2 regions of the Pseudoalteromonas sp. SR43-7 genome follow, and region 2 is predicted to be linked to the other one. Evidence: predicted binding sites of a transcription regulator. Region 2 holds the regulator's gene; the other holds the start of a gene.
What was found. Region 2 encodes sigma-54, which starts transcription at its own class of promoters, with help from an activator protein. Its sites were predicted from a motif close to GTTGGCACGNNNNTNGNNT; they were not measured.

Region 1 (5,634 bases), on a different contig from region 2:
CGCAGGTAGCGACACGTTTAGCCTCGCAAAATGATTAAGTATTATTGCGAATTGGTATTACACATTTAATGTAATACAAAAAGCTCAAACTATTTCGCTACCGAAACTTCCACTTTCGATGAAGATGAACTCGCAAGATCCAGTACTTCATAATAATTTAAGCCATCAATTTTTTTACCAATAATAAAATAATTCATTTCATTCATCATGGTTGGGTCGCCTAAAACATCTTCTGCGCTTTGCACATCAGAAAATTGAATTGCAATTAAGGCGCCTATAAAGCGCATTACATCTTGAGATTTTAATGTCTTTAAAACTTTATGAACTCCGGCCTGAGTTGACTCAGGTGTAGAACCATCAAATCTAAAATCACTTTTTGTACTAGCGCATGCACTAAGCATTAATATTGATAGTGCGATAAGTAAATGTTTCATATATATCCTTATTTGTTATTCGTGATACTTGCGGATCATCGCCACTTTACCATTTTCAACTTCAATCACTTCCATCATTGTGGAGGTGTATTCTATTGGCTGCTTACTTTGCGGGTGAATGCCCTTTGCATGACTCTTATAACGAATAGCAAAGCCTGTATTGTTAAACACAAATGTATTAAGCAGTGCGCTTTCAAACAACGTGTGCGCACCTAAGTAAAAACTCATACCTTTGCGCATCTGCTCTTTGCCATCAGGAGTACGTGAGTCATCCGGTTGATATGGAATATGCTGATTACCAATATCATCGGTTAACAATGCAAGATAAGCCTCAAGCTCTTTAGCACCTGCGTTAGGTGCTTGTGTTGCGGTCATTGTTTTATAGTATTGCTGCGCAAATGCATTTAAGTCGAGTGGCTTTTCAGCATAAGCCGAAAAAGCAGTTACTAGAGCCAAACCTAACGTTAAAAGTAACCTCATTGACTATTCCCTGTAGTTAAAAATATTTTATAGGTACATTACCTTGGTAAGTTCAATAATCAAACAAAATCAGTTTTAAGTAAATTAACACCTACATTTTGCTCTTTACTCTGTTGGTTGCAACGCTGTTGGCAGGGTCGTCTGGCCAAAAGTGTTTAGGGTAACGACCTTTCATTTCCTTTTGCACATCGCGGTAACTGCTAGCCCAAAAATGGGCTAAATCTTGAGTAAGTTGCAATGAACGTTTACCTGGCGATAGCAGCTCCATAAGCAATGGCAATTTACCGTTGGCAAGCATAGGCGTACTGGTCAAGCCGTAAACTTCTTGCATACGCACGCTTATCTTTGCGGGGCCATCAAGTTGGTATTCTATTTTTATATTTGAGCCACTTGGCACCGTTAAGCGCAAAGGTAACAAAGCTTTTAACGTGGTTTGTTGTTGCCAATCAAAGCAGTTTTGTAATGCTTCAAAGTAGTTAAACTTTTTAAGCTGCGTGAGCGTTTTAATATCTTCTAAAAACACGCCTAGCCACTGCGCTGCATTTTGAATAAGTTGTTGCTCGTTTATTTGCGGGAATTTATCGGGCATCAAATTACTTGCTAGGCTCATACGTATCAGCAATTGTTGCGCATCAGGTTGCTCGTTAAATAATGCAAAACCGTGTTTAGTAAATAAGCTAAGCCACGCTTTAGCACGCTCGCTCTTATCTAGTTTTTGTTTACTAGGCTGGCTGCTGAGCGTTATAGCCCCGAGCTTTACTTCATCTTGATGAATAAAGCGCGCTGATTTTTCATCAAACTCACAACGAGTAAGTTCACTAAATAAATGCGGTAAAAATTCTTGTAACTCAAATGGGTTAAGTGCGGTGGCTGCAAATATACGCCCACCTTTGTGCCCGCCCATGGTTGCTATGGCTAAGTAATCGTCGTTGTGCCAGTAATCGACATTTAACTCAGCCCCAGCACCATTGGCAAGTAAATAACCATTACCACGTTTTTTAGCGATGCGATCGGGGTATGCCAATGCCACCAGCAAACTTATATAATGCGTATTTAATTCGCTGTTTTCGTCTTTTACTTTTAAGCGGCTTTGCCAATATTTTAACTGTTGCTTAAATACCGGATGCGGACGTTGCTGTTGGCTATGCAGCGCTAAACTCAACTCGTTTGCACTATTTACTCGGCTCTCAAGTAATGCTACTAAATAAATAGCAAGGCGATAAGTACCAGGGAGTTGGTCATCAAGTATTTGTGCTTTTAATAGCATATGCGCCAAACGAATATCAGCACCAAAACCTAACATTTTACTGCCAAGCGGTGTGAGCTTACCTTTGCTATCAATAGCTTCTAGCATGTTAAGCAGGTTACTTGCTTGCTCGCATTGTTGCTCAGTGGGCTTATCGAGCAAGGTTAGCTCATCAATACTGGCTCCCCATTGCTTTGCCTCAAGCATAAGTTGGCTTATGTCTGATGTGAGTATTTCGGGATTGTCGTGGCTATTACGTCGCTCAAAGGTTTGCTTTGAGCCAATTCGATAAACAATGCCCGGCTCTATTCGCCCTGCACGTCCTGCTCGCTGCACAGCAGAGGAGCGCGATATACTTTGTGTTGTGAGCTCTGTGACCCCTGTTTTTAAATTAAAGGTCGCTGCACGGCGCTTGCCGCTGTCAATTACAATGCGTATGCCTTCAATAGTTAAACTGGTTTCGGCTACATTGGTGGTAAGCACCACTTTGCGCATACCGTTTGGTGCAGGAGCAATAGCAGCTTGCTGATTGGCTTTATCTTGCTCGCCAAATAGCGTTGCAACTTGGCAGTTACTGGGTAAATCGTTCAGTGCTTGTTGCACGCGTAATATCTCAAACTGCCCAGGTAAAAACACCAACGCGCTGCCTGTTTGATCATTAAGTGCTTGTTTTATTATGTTAGGAATTGCATCAAGCCAGCGACTTTCATCTTTTATAGGTATGTATACTTCGTCTATTGGATAGCTGCGACCGCTTGATTGAATTACAGGGCAGTCAAAAAAGGCTGTATAGCGCTCTGTATCTAGCGTTGCCGACATAAGCATAATAGTTAAATCTTCACGCAGTGCACTTTGGGTCTCGAGCGCAAAGGCAAGTGAGGTATCGGCTGCAATTGAACGCTCATGAAATTCATCAAATATCAGTAAATCAATATCGCTTAATTCGGGGTCGTTTTGCAACATGCGCGTTAACATACCTTCGGTAACTATTTCGAGGCGCGTATTAGCGCTTACTTTACTCTCGCCTCTAATCCGCAAACCCACACTTTGCCCAACACTTTCGTTTTGGCACTTTGCTAAATAACTGGCAATATTACGAGCAGCTAAACGGCGAGGCTCTAGCATTACAATACGTTTAAAATGCCCGTCACGCATGAGTTGCAGCGGCAACCACGTCGATTTACCTGCACCAGGTGGTGCTTGTAATAACGTTATAGGATTACTTTGTAATGTAGTTACAAGTTGTTGATATATGTTTTGAACCGGCAGCACTGCTATTTACCCAAAATTGCTTTGTATGCATTGTAACAAAAACCAAAAATAAACGCGCCGCTAAAGCTAGTGAGTTTACGCGTATTTATAATCAGCAATAATTACAGGCTGCTCTGTACATTTTTTAAGGACGTACTTATTGAAATATAGATAACGCCCCTCTTAAAAATATAAGCTGCTGACTATAAACATAAAATAAAAGTTTAACTGGTTGGTACACGCCTTGCTTCTTTTATAGTGAACGTTAAATAAATCTAAGTAAGGAGAAACTTATGAACAGCGATCGTATGAAAGGTAATTGGAACGAACTTAAAGGTAAGGCGCAACAAAAATGGGGCGATCTTACTGACGACGATTTAGACAAAATTGAAGGTAGCCGTACAGAGCTAGTGGGGAAAATCCAGCAGCAGTATGGTAAATCTAAAGAAGAAGCAGAGCGTGAAGTAGATGAGTTTGAAAAAACTCACTAATCGCTAACTTCTAAAAAAACCGCCATTTGGCGGTTTTTTTGTTTAATAGAAACCTCTAAATTCAATTGAATAAAGCTTTCCTTAATAATTTAAAATTATTTGTTTAAATTACGCCTTTGGCACTATCTATTTTACAATTTTACGTTGTATTCATAATGACTTAACGAAAAATATTCTTCCTATTTCTTATCTTTAGTTATATTCTTTTATCGCTAATATAACGATCGCGATGGAATAAGTGCGGTTAACTATAAATTTAAAGGAACTTATATGAACAACAATGCTGTAGTGTCAGCTTTAACTGGTGTAACGGATTTATTTGGTGGGTTTTCTCTTCAAAGAGGAGACAATGACAAAAAGCAAATCTGGGAAGGAAAAAGTCACATTGCTAATCACTCTTTTGTATCCGAATTGCAAATACTACTCAATAAATTAGGAACATATAAATCAAAAATTGATGGAGATTTTGGGTTAAAAACTACACACGCATTAAAGTTATTCCAATGGAACGCAAAATCGGCACCATATCGATTAAAAAATTTAAGGGTTACTAATCAACTGCCCACTTTTAAAGGAAGTACCTCTGGGCAAACTGACAAAGCTACTCGTCGAGAGCTAAATATCTGGGCCGCTAGCAATTTTCGATGTACAGGGGACTTGCTAAGGTTAAGAGAAGCAACTTTTACTAATATAGAGCTCAATCCCAACTTCAAATTAATTGCAAACCAAAATGTATTGAAAGGTGAGTTTGTAGTTTCAGCGACCTTAATTACTGAGATAAAAGCAATGAACATTGAAGCAAAAAAACTAGGCCTAAAATTGGTTTTAAACCAGACAATAAGACAGCTTGGAGTTTCTCCAAGTGGCGCTGTAGTAACGCCAGCAAAACGCAGCCAACATTATATTGGGCATGCTTTAGATTTAAATATTGTTGATGGCTCTAATTGGAACAACTCAACCGCCTTTAAAACTAAGAGTGCTACGGCTTCAGCGGTTAAATTTATTGATATAATGAAAAAAAGAGGGCTTCGATGGGGGGGCGACTTTACCAGGATGGATTCCCCTCACTTCGATAAGCAGCTATCAGCTTCAACATTCGACTATGAAGCTAAGCACTTTTTTAACCAATCATTAATTTCAAACAATCAGATGATCCCACTTTTTATATAGGATACTAAAATGAAAAAAATCCTATTAGGATGCTTTGCTTTTAGTCTAATGGGCTGTACTGGGGTAGTAACAGCTGAACAAACATCTTCAGAAAAACAGTTATGTGATGACTATAATAATGATAAAGCTATTATTATTATAGGCAGCACACCATTTGAAGATTCTGAGTGGTACGCAGACTGGTCCTCTATCCTCAATAGCTTTGTTGCCACAAACAGTGAGTCTTTTCATGTTTATAGAGCTAACCAGTTCACACATGCAGACTTAAAAAACTACTCTGTATTATTTAGTAAAAAATCTAAGCAGAGCTACCTACTTGAGGAAGTTATTGAGCCGCAATCTTATCAATATGTTCATTTAGAATATACACAAGCTAATATACCTAAACATATTAGTGCGTTTAAACCGAACCAGATCAATACAAATTTAGTGAGCAAAATATGTAATTTATGAGTTTGAAAAGACATAGACTTACGAATAAAAAAACCGCCATTTGGCGGTTTTTTTAACGGCTTAAATAAAGTACGTTATTTACGTTTTTAATTGGTTACCTACAGGCAAT
Region 2 (5,634 bases):
GTGCGGTTAGTAAATTAACTCCTAGCCAAACTGAACGTTTTTTAGAGCTTTTTAGTACAGGCGCGAATGTATCCTCTTCATCATCAAGACCGGCTAGGCTTAATAAGCTATGCTCGGCATCTTCTCGGATTACATCAACGATGTCATCGATAGTAACACGACCGAGGAGTTGGTCGTTATCGTCCACCACAGGGGCCGATATCCAATTATGACGCTCAAATAATTGCGCTACTTCACTTTCATCCATTGAGATTGGGATAGACTCACAATCTTCATCCATTAAATCGCGGACAATTTTTTCTGGTGGATTAGTTAATAATGTACTTAGCGATAAAGCGCCTATAAAGCAGTTATGTTTATCAACAACATATAAATCATCTGTACCTTCTGGTAGCTCACCACGCAGTCTAATATAACGAAGTACAACATCGAGCGTCACATCAGGGCGAATGGTCACCGTATCGGTGTTCATTAGCGCACCAGCTGAACGCTCTTGATATGACAGTGCTTGCGTGGCACGTTCACGGTCTTGAATGTCCATCGCGCTAACAACGTCTTTATAGACGGTATCTGGCAGGCTACGTAATACTTCACCTAAGTCATCGTGGCCCATATCTTCAGTTGCGGCGGCAATGTGCTTAGGTTCCATTTGGGCAATAATACCTAAACGAACATCTTCAGATAACTCTTCAAGAACATCACCCTGCACATCAGGATCGACCAATTGCCAAAGCAGTCGGCGAATTTTATGCGGTGATGATTCTAATAATAATGCGGTATCACAAGGAGCCGTTTTTGCGAGCATGCGCCTAACTTGAACAAATTGACCACTATTGAGTGACTTCGTCACCTGTTTTAGTTGCTGTAGTGGGTAATCTTGTTCAAAAGCTTCAGGCATTGGCGTCCTTTATAAATTGTTATATTACTTTATGGGGGGAGGTGAGTTAACTGGCGTTACTAACCTATTTATTTTATATACCTGTTTTAATTGAAGCATTAGTAATGCGAATATTGTTTTTATAAAACAGGTTATTCTTGTTCATTAAAGCGTTGTGCTATTAATTCTCCAACAGCGTGTAAAGCTTGCTCAGAATCAGGGCCTTTACAAACAACTTTAACTTCTTTTCCTTGGCTACTTTCAAGTAACATTAGTGCAAGTACGCTATCGCCTGCTGCTTCTTTGTCATCTTGGAATAATGTGATTGTCGCATCAAATTGTACTGCTAATTGCGCAAGCACAGTAGCTGCTCTGGCGTGCAAGCCTAATTTGTTTTTTATTAAAAAGGTATCTTCACAATGCATAACTTACTCTACCTAAGCTGAACAGGTGATTATTCAGCTATATTATTTTTCTTGTTCGCGATGGCGAATTTTTACATTGGGATGTGTCATTGCAAAACTTTCACCGATAGTTTGCGCTAAATACACAGAACGATGTTGCCCGCCTGTACACCCAATAGCAATGGTTAAATAACTGCGGTTATTTCGTTCTAAATGCGGTAACCACGTTTGTACAAATGTTTGAATTTGCCATGTGAATTTTTGCACTATGCTGTGATTAGCTAAATAGTCTTTAACCGGTTGATCTAACCCATTTAAAGCCTTTAACTCTGGTTCCCAGTGTGGATTTGGTAAAAAGCGTGCATCAAATACGTAGTCTGCTTCTTTTGGTATACCGTGTTTATAACCAAATGATTCAAATGTGACAATCAGTTGCTTATCTTTTTTACCTAAAATCTTTTCACGAATAGATTCAGCGAGTTGATGAACACTTAAATCAGTCGTATCTATCATAAAGTCGGCGCGAGTGGTTAATACATCAAGTAATTCTTTTTCTTTTTTGATGGCTAAATCAAGCGGCAATGAGTCTATTGATAGTGGGTGTAATCTGCGTGTTTCAGAAAAGCGTTTGATCAATGTCTGATCGTCGCTATCTAAATAAAATAACGTAGGGTTTGCAAAGCCTGGTAAGTATTCAAGAATATCGTTAAATTCATCTTGTTCTTTAGGGATGTTGCGCACATCTATGCTAACAGCAATTTTATCGTAGCTATCAGACACACTGCGAACTAATGAAGGTAGTAGGTTTACTGGAATATTATCAACGCAATAATAACCTAAATCTTCTACAACGCGCAAAGCAACCGACTTTCCAGAACCAGAACGGCCGCTTATGATAATTAACTCCATTTAACACCCTTTATAAAACTATGATTGTTCGACAATAACTTGGTAAAGCTCAGTATCAGATTTTGCACTGCGTAACTGTTTACAAAAATCTTTGTTGTTTAGTTTATCAGCAATGGTTGCTAGAGTCTTTAAGTGCTGCTGGTTATCGCCATCTGGTACGATGAGTGCGACAAAAATATCAACAGGGCGGTTATCGATTGCATCAAAGTTTATTGGAGTTTCGCTAACGAGCACTAAAGCCAAAGGCTCTTCTGCACCGCTCATTCTTCCATGAGGAATAGCAATGCCACGCCCTATACCTGTACTACCTAATTTCTCTCTGCTCATTAAAGCATTAAGAATATCTTGTTGCGGTAAATACGGAAGTTTGTCGTGAGCAAGTTCGCTAATGAACTCTAAAATTCTTTTTTTGCTATTAAAAAGGACCGCAGCTTTGCTGCAGTCCTGGCATATAAGTGAACTTAATTTCATCATATTAGTGGCGAGCAAGCTTCTCTTTGTGTTTGATTACTTGGCGATCGAGCTTGTCGATCAACGAGTCAATAGCGGCATACATATCTTGATGTTCTGTAGAGGCAAATAGCTCAGCACCGCTTACGTGTATTGTGGCTTCTGCTTTTTGATTTAATTTTTCTACATCGAGAATGACATGAACATTATTAATATGATCAGAGTGTCTTTCAAGCTTCGCAAATTTAGTATTAATATAGTCTCTTAGTGAATCGGTTAATTCTACGTGACGACCAGTTAAGTTTAGTTGCATAAGCATTACCCTCTTAGTTTAGCGTCTTAAATCAGACTTTTACGCTGATTTGACGGTGGAATAGCAAGAGATTCGCGGTATTTTGCGATTGTACGTCTCGCTACTTTAATTCCTTGCTCAGCCAATATATCCGCTATTTTGCTATCACTCAATGGTTTTGCTGAGTTTTCTGCTGCGATTAATTTTCGGATAAGCGCACGTATTGCTGTAGATGAACATTCACCACCGTTTTCAGTACTTACATGGCTTGAGAAAAAGTATTTAAGCTCAAATATACCACGGGGTGTATGCATGTACTTTTGAGTAGTCACGCGCGAAATTGTCGATTCGTGCATTTCTACCATTTCAGCGACATCATTTAAAACCATTGGTTTCATGGCTTCAGGACCATGTTCAAAAAAGCCTTGTTGTTGCTTAACAATACAATTAGTAACTTTTAATAGCGTGTCGTTTCTACTTTCTAAGCTTTTAATAAACCACTTAGCTTCTTGTAAATGTGAGCGAATAAACTGGCTGTCGCCACTTGATTTTACAGTGCGAGACATTGCCGCGTATTGGCTATTAACACGAATTTTAGGCATGCTATCTGGGTTTAATTCGACAACCCAGCGGCCTTTAATTTTTTTAACTGACACATCAGGAATAACATACTCAGATTCTTCCCTTACAATAGTATCAGCAGGTTTTGGGTTGAGAGTATGTATTAGTGTCATTACTTCTTTAAGCTCTTCTTCTTTAAGCTTAGTTTTTTTCATTAATGTACGATAGTCGCGAGCTGCTAATAGATCAATATGCTCGGTTAAAATCATTTTCGTTTCATTAATGTAAGGTGTTTCTTTATCAAATTGATTAAGCTGAATACACAAACACTCTTGTAAACTACGTGCAGCAATACCAACAGGATCAAACAGTTGGATGCGTTTTAATACCGCTTCAATTTCATCAAGTTCAACTTCGTTATCATCTTCGTTTTCTTGATTAAAGCTTTCTAAAATTTCTTCGCAACTGAGAGTTAAAATACCTGAATCATCGACGGCCTCTACAATCGCAATAGCGATGGCTTCATCGGTAGGGCTAAATGGCGTTAGTTGTAATTGCCACATTAAATACTCATGGAGCGTTTCAGTAGAGGCGCCTTGGTATATTGATTCGTCTTCAGGCATTGGACCTGATGATGCTGCAGGAGCGGCACTCATGTACTCATCCCAACTAACATCCATAGCCATGTCGTCACTTAGCGTGTCTTTTGCAAGTGCTTCACCAGTATCTTGTTCATATTCGCTCGGAGCATCATCAGCAGATGCGCTAACAGTTATGTCATCGGTATCAGCTTTTTGCTCGTTTTTACCAGCAGCGTCTTCAGAATAGTCTGCCTCTTCAACCTCTAAAAGTGGATTACTGTCGAGAGCTTCTTGTATTTCTTGCTGGAGATCCAATGTACTGAGTTGCAACAAACGAATAGCTTGTTGCAACTGTGGAGTCATTGTAAGTTGCTGGCCCATGCGCAGCTGTAGTGATTGCCTCATGTATCTCTAACAATCCTTTTATGTTGTTATAATTAATACTAGCAGATGCTTAAAGACATGGCGTAAATGTTACAGCCTAAATTGCTCGCCTAAGTAAACATCGCGTACAGTTTTATCATTTAATACGTGTTCTGGAGTACCTGATGCAATCAGCTCCCCATGAGAAACAATGTAGGCTTTTTCACAAACATCAAGGGTCTCTCTTACGTTATGGTCGGTAATTAATACACCAATCCCACGATTTTTAAGATGTTCTATTATTTTCTTTATATCTAATACCGAAATAGGGTCAACACCGGCAAACGGTTCATCCAGTAGTATAAATTTAGGATCTGCTGCCAGCGCTCGTGCTATTTCTACACGACGACGTTCTCCACCCGATAATGCCATACCTTGGCTATCACGAATGTGTTGTATGCTAAATTCATCTAATAAGTTATTGAGCGTGTCTTCTCTGGCTTGTTTATTTAGTTCTTTGCGCGTTTCTAAAATGGCCATTAAGTTTTGATAAACAGTCAGCTTTCTAAAAATTGATGACTCTTGCGGTAAGTAGCCTATGCCTAATCTAGCACGACTATGCATAGGTAAAAGAGTAATATCGTTATCATCAATAGATATTTTACCTTTGTCGCTAGGAACAAGCCCTACAATCATATAAAAAGTCGTTGTTTTACCAGCACCGTTAGGGCCAAGTAAGCCAACTATACTGCCAGCTTGTACTTCAAGGCCGACGTTTTTTACAACTTCACGACCTTTATAGCTTTTTGCCAATAGTTCTGCTTTTAATGTGCTCATGGTTGACCTTTATCGCCTTTTTTACTTTTTTTAGTTTCGATCGGTACTAAAATTGTGTGAACGCGGTCAGTTGAGTTTTCATCTTTTTCGGCACTGATGAGCTGCTGCTCTATGTCGTAGGTAATGCTTTTAGCATTTATTTTTTGTCCGGCTTGCGATACTTGTGCATTACCAACAAGCGTTAAAAAACGCTTAGATACATCATAACGTACTTCGTCAGCACTGGCGCTCATAGTCGTGCCGTCTGATTGCTTTTCTTCAAAGTGCGCAGGGCTACCTGTGGCAATTAATAATTGTTTATTATCACCAAGTTCATCACGTTTGTGCACTTCGAGGCGATCGGCTGTAATGCGGCGATTA

Region 1: a site for sigma-54 is predicted at 3,643-3,661, ahead of H5087_RS00790 (CsbD family protein). Genes of this name have one in related genera too.

Annotation. Positions count from the first base shown of each region.
Region 1 is NZ_JACJDY010000001.1:172,260-177,893, reverse strand. Features, by position in the region: gene H5087_RS00805 (hypothetical protein) at 90-434, opposite strand; gene H5087_RS00800 (nuclear transport factor 2 family protein) at 450-914, opposite strand; gene hrpB (ATP-dependent helicase HrpB) at 1,006-3,432, opposite strand; gene H5087_RS00790 (CsbD family protein) at 3,705-3,902, shown strand; gene H5087_RS00785 (M15 family metallopeptidase) at 4,173-5,072, shown strand; gene H5087_RS00780 (hypothetical protein) at 5,082-5,525, shown strand; gene H5087_RS00775 (xanthine dehydrogenase family protein molybdopterin-binding subunit) at 5,604-5,634, opposite strand, start outside.
Region 2 is NZ_JACJDY010000002.1:87,589-93,222, reverse strand. Features, by position in the region: gene mgtE (magnesium transporter) at 1-898, opposite strand, end outside; gene H5087_RS01760 (HPr family phosphocarrier protein) at 1,030-1,302, opposite strand; gene rapZ (RNase adapter RapZ) at 1,345-2,190, opposite strand; gene ptsN (PTS IIA-like nitrogen regulatory protein PtsN) at 2,209-2,661, opposite strand; gene hpf (ribosome hibernation promoting factor) at 2,666-2,953, opposite strand; gene H5087_RS01740 (RNA polymerase factor sigma-54) at 2,980-4,479, opposite strand; gene lptB (LPS export ABC transporter ATP-binding protein) at 4,549-5,274, opposite strand; gene lptA (lipopolysaccharide transport periplasmic protein LptA) at 5,271-5,634, opposite strand, start outside.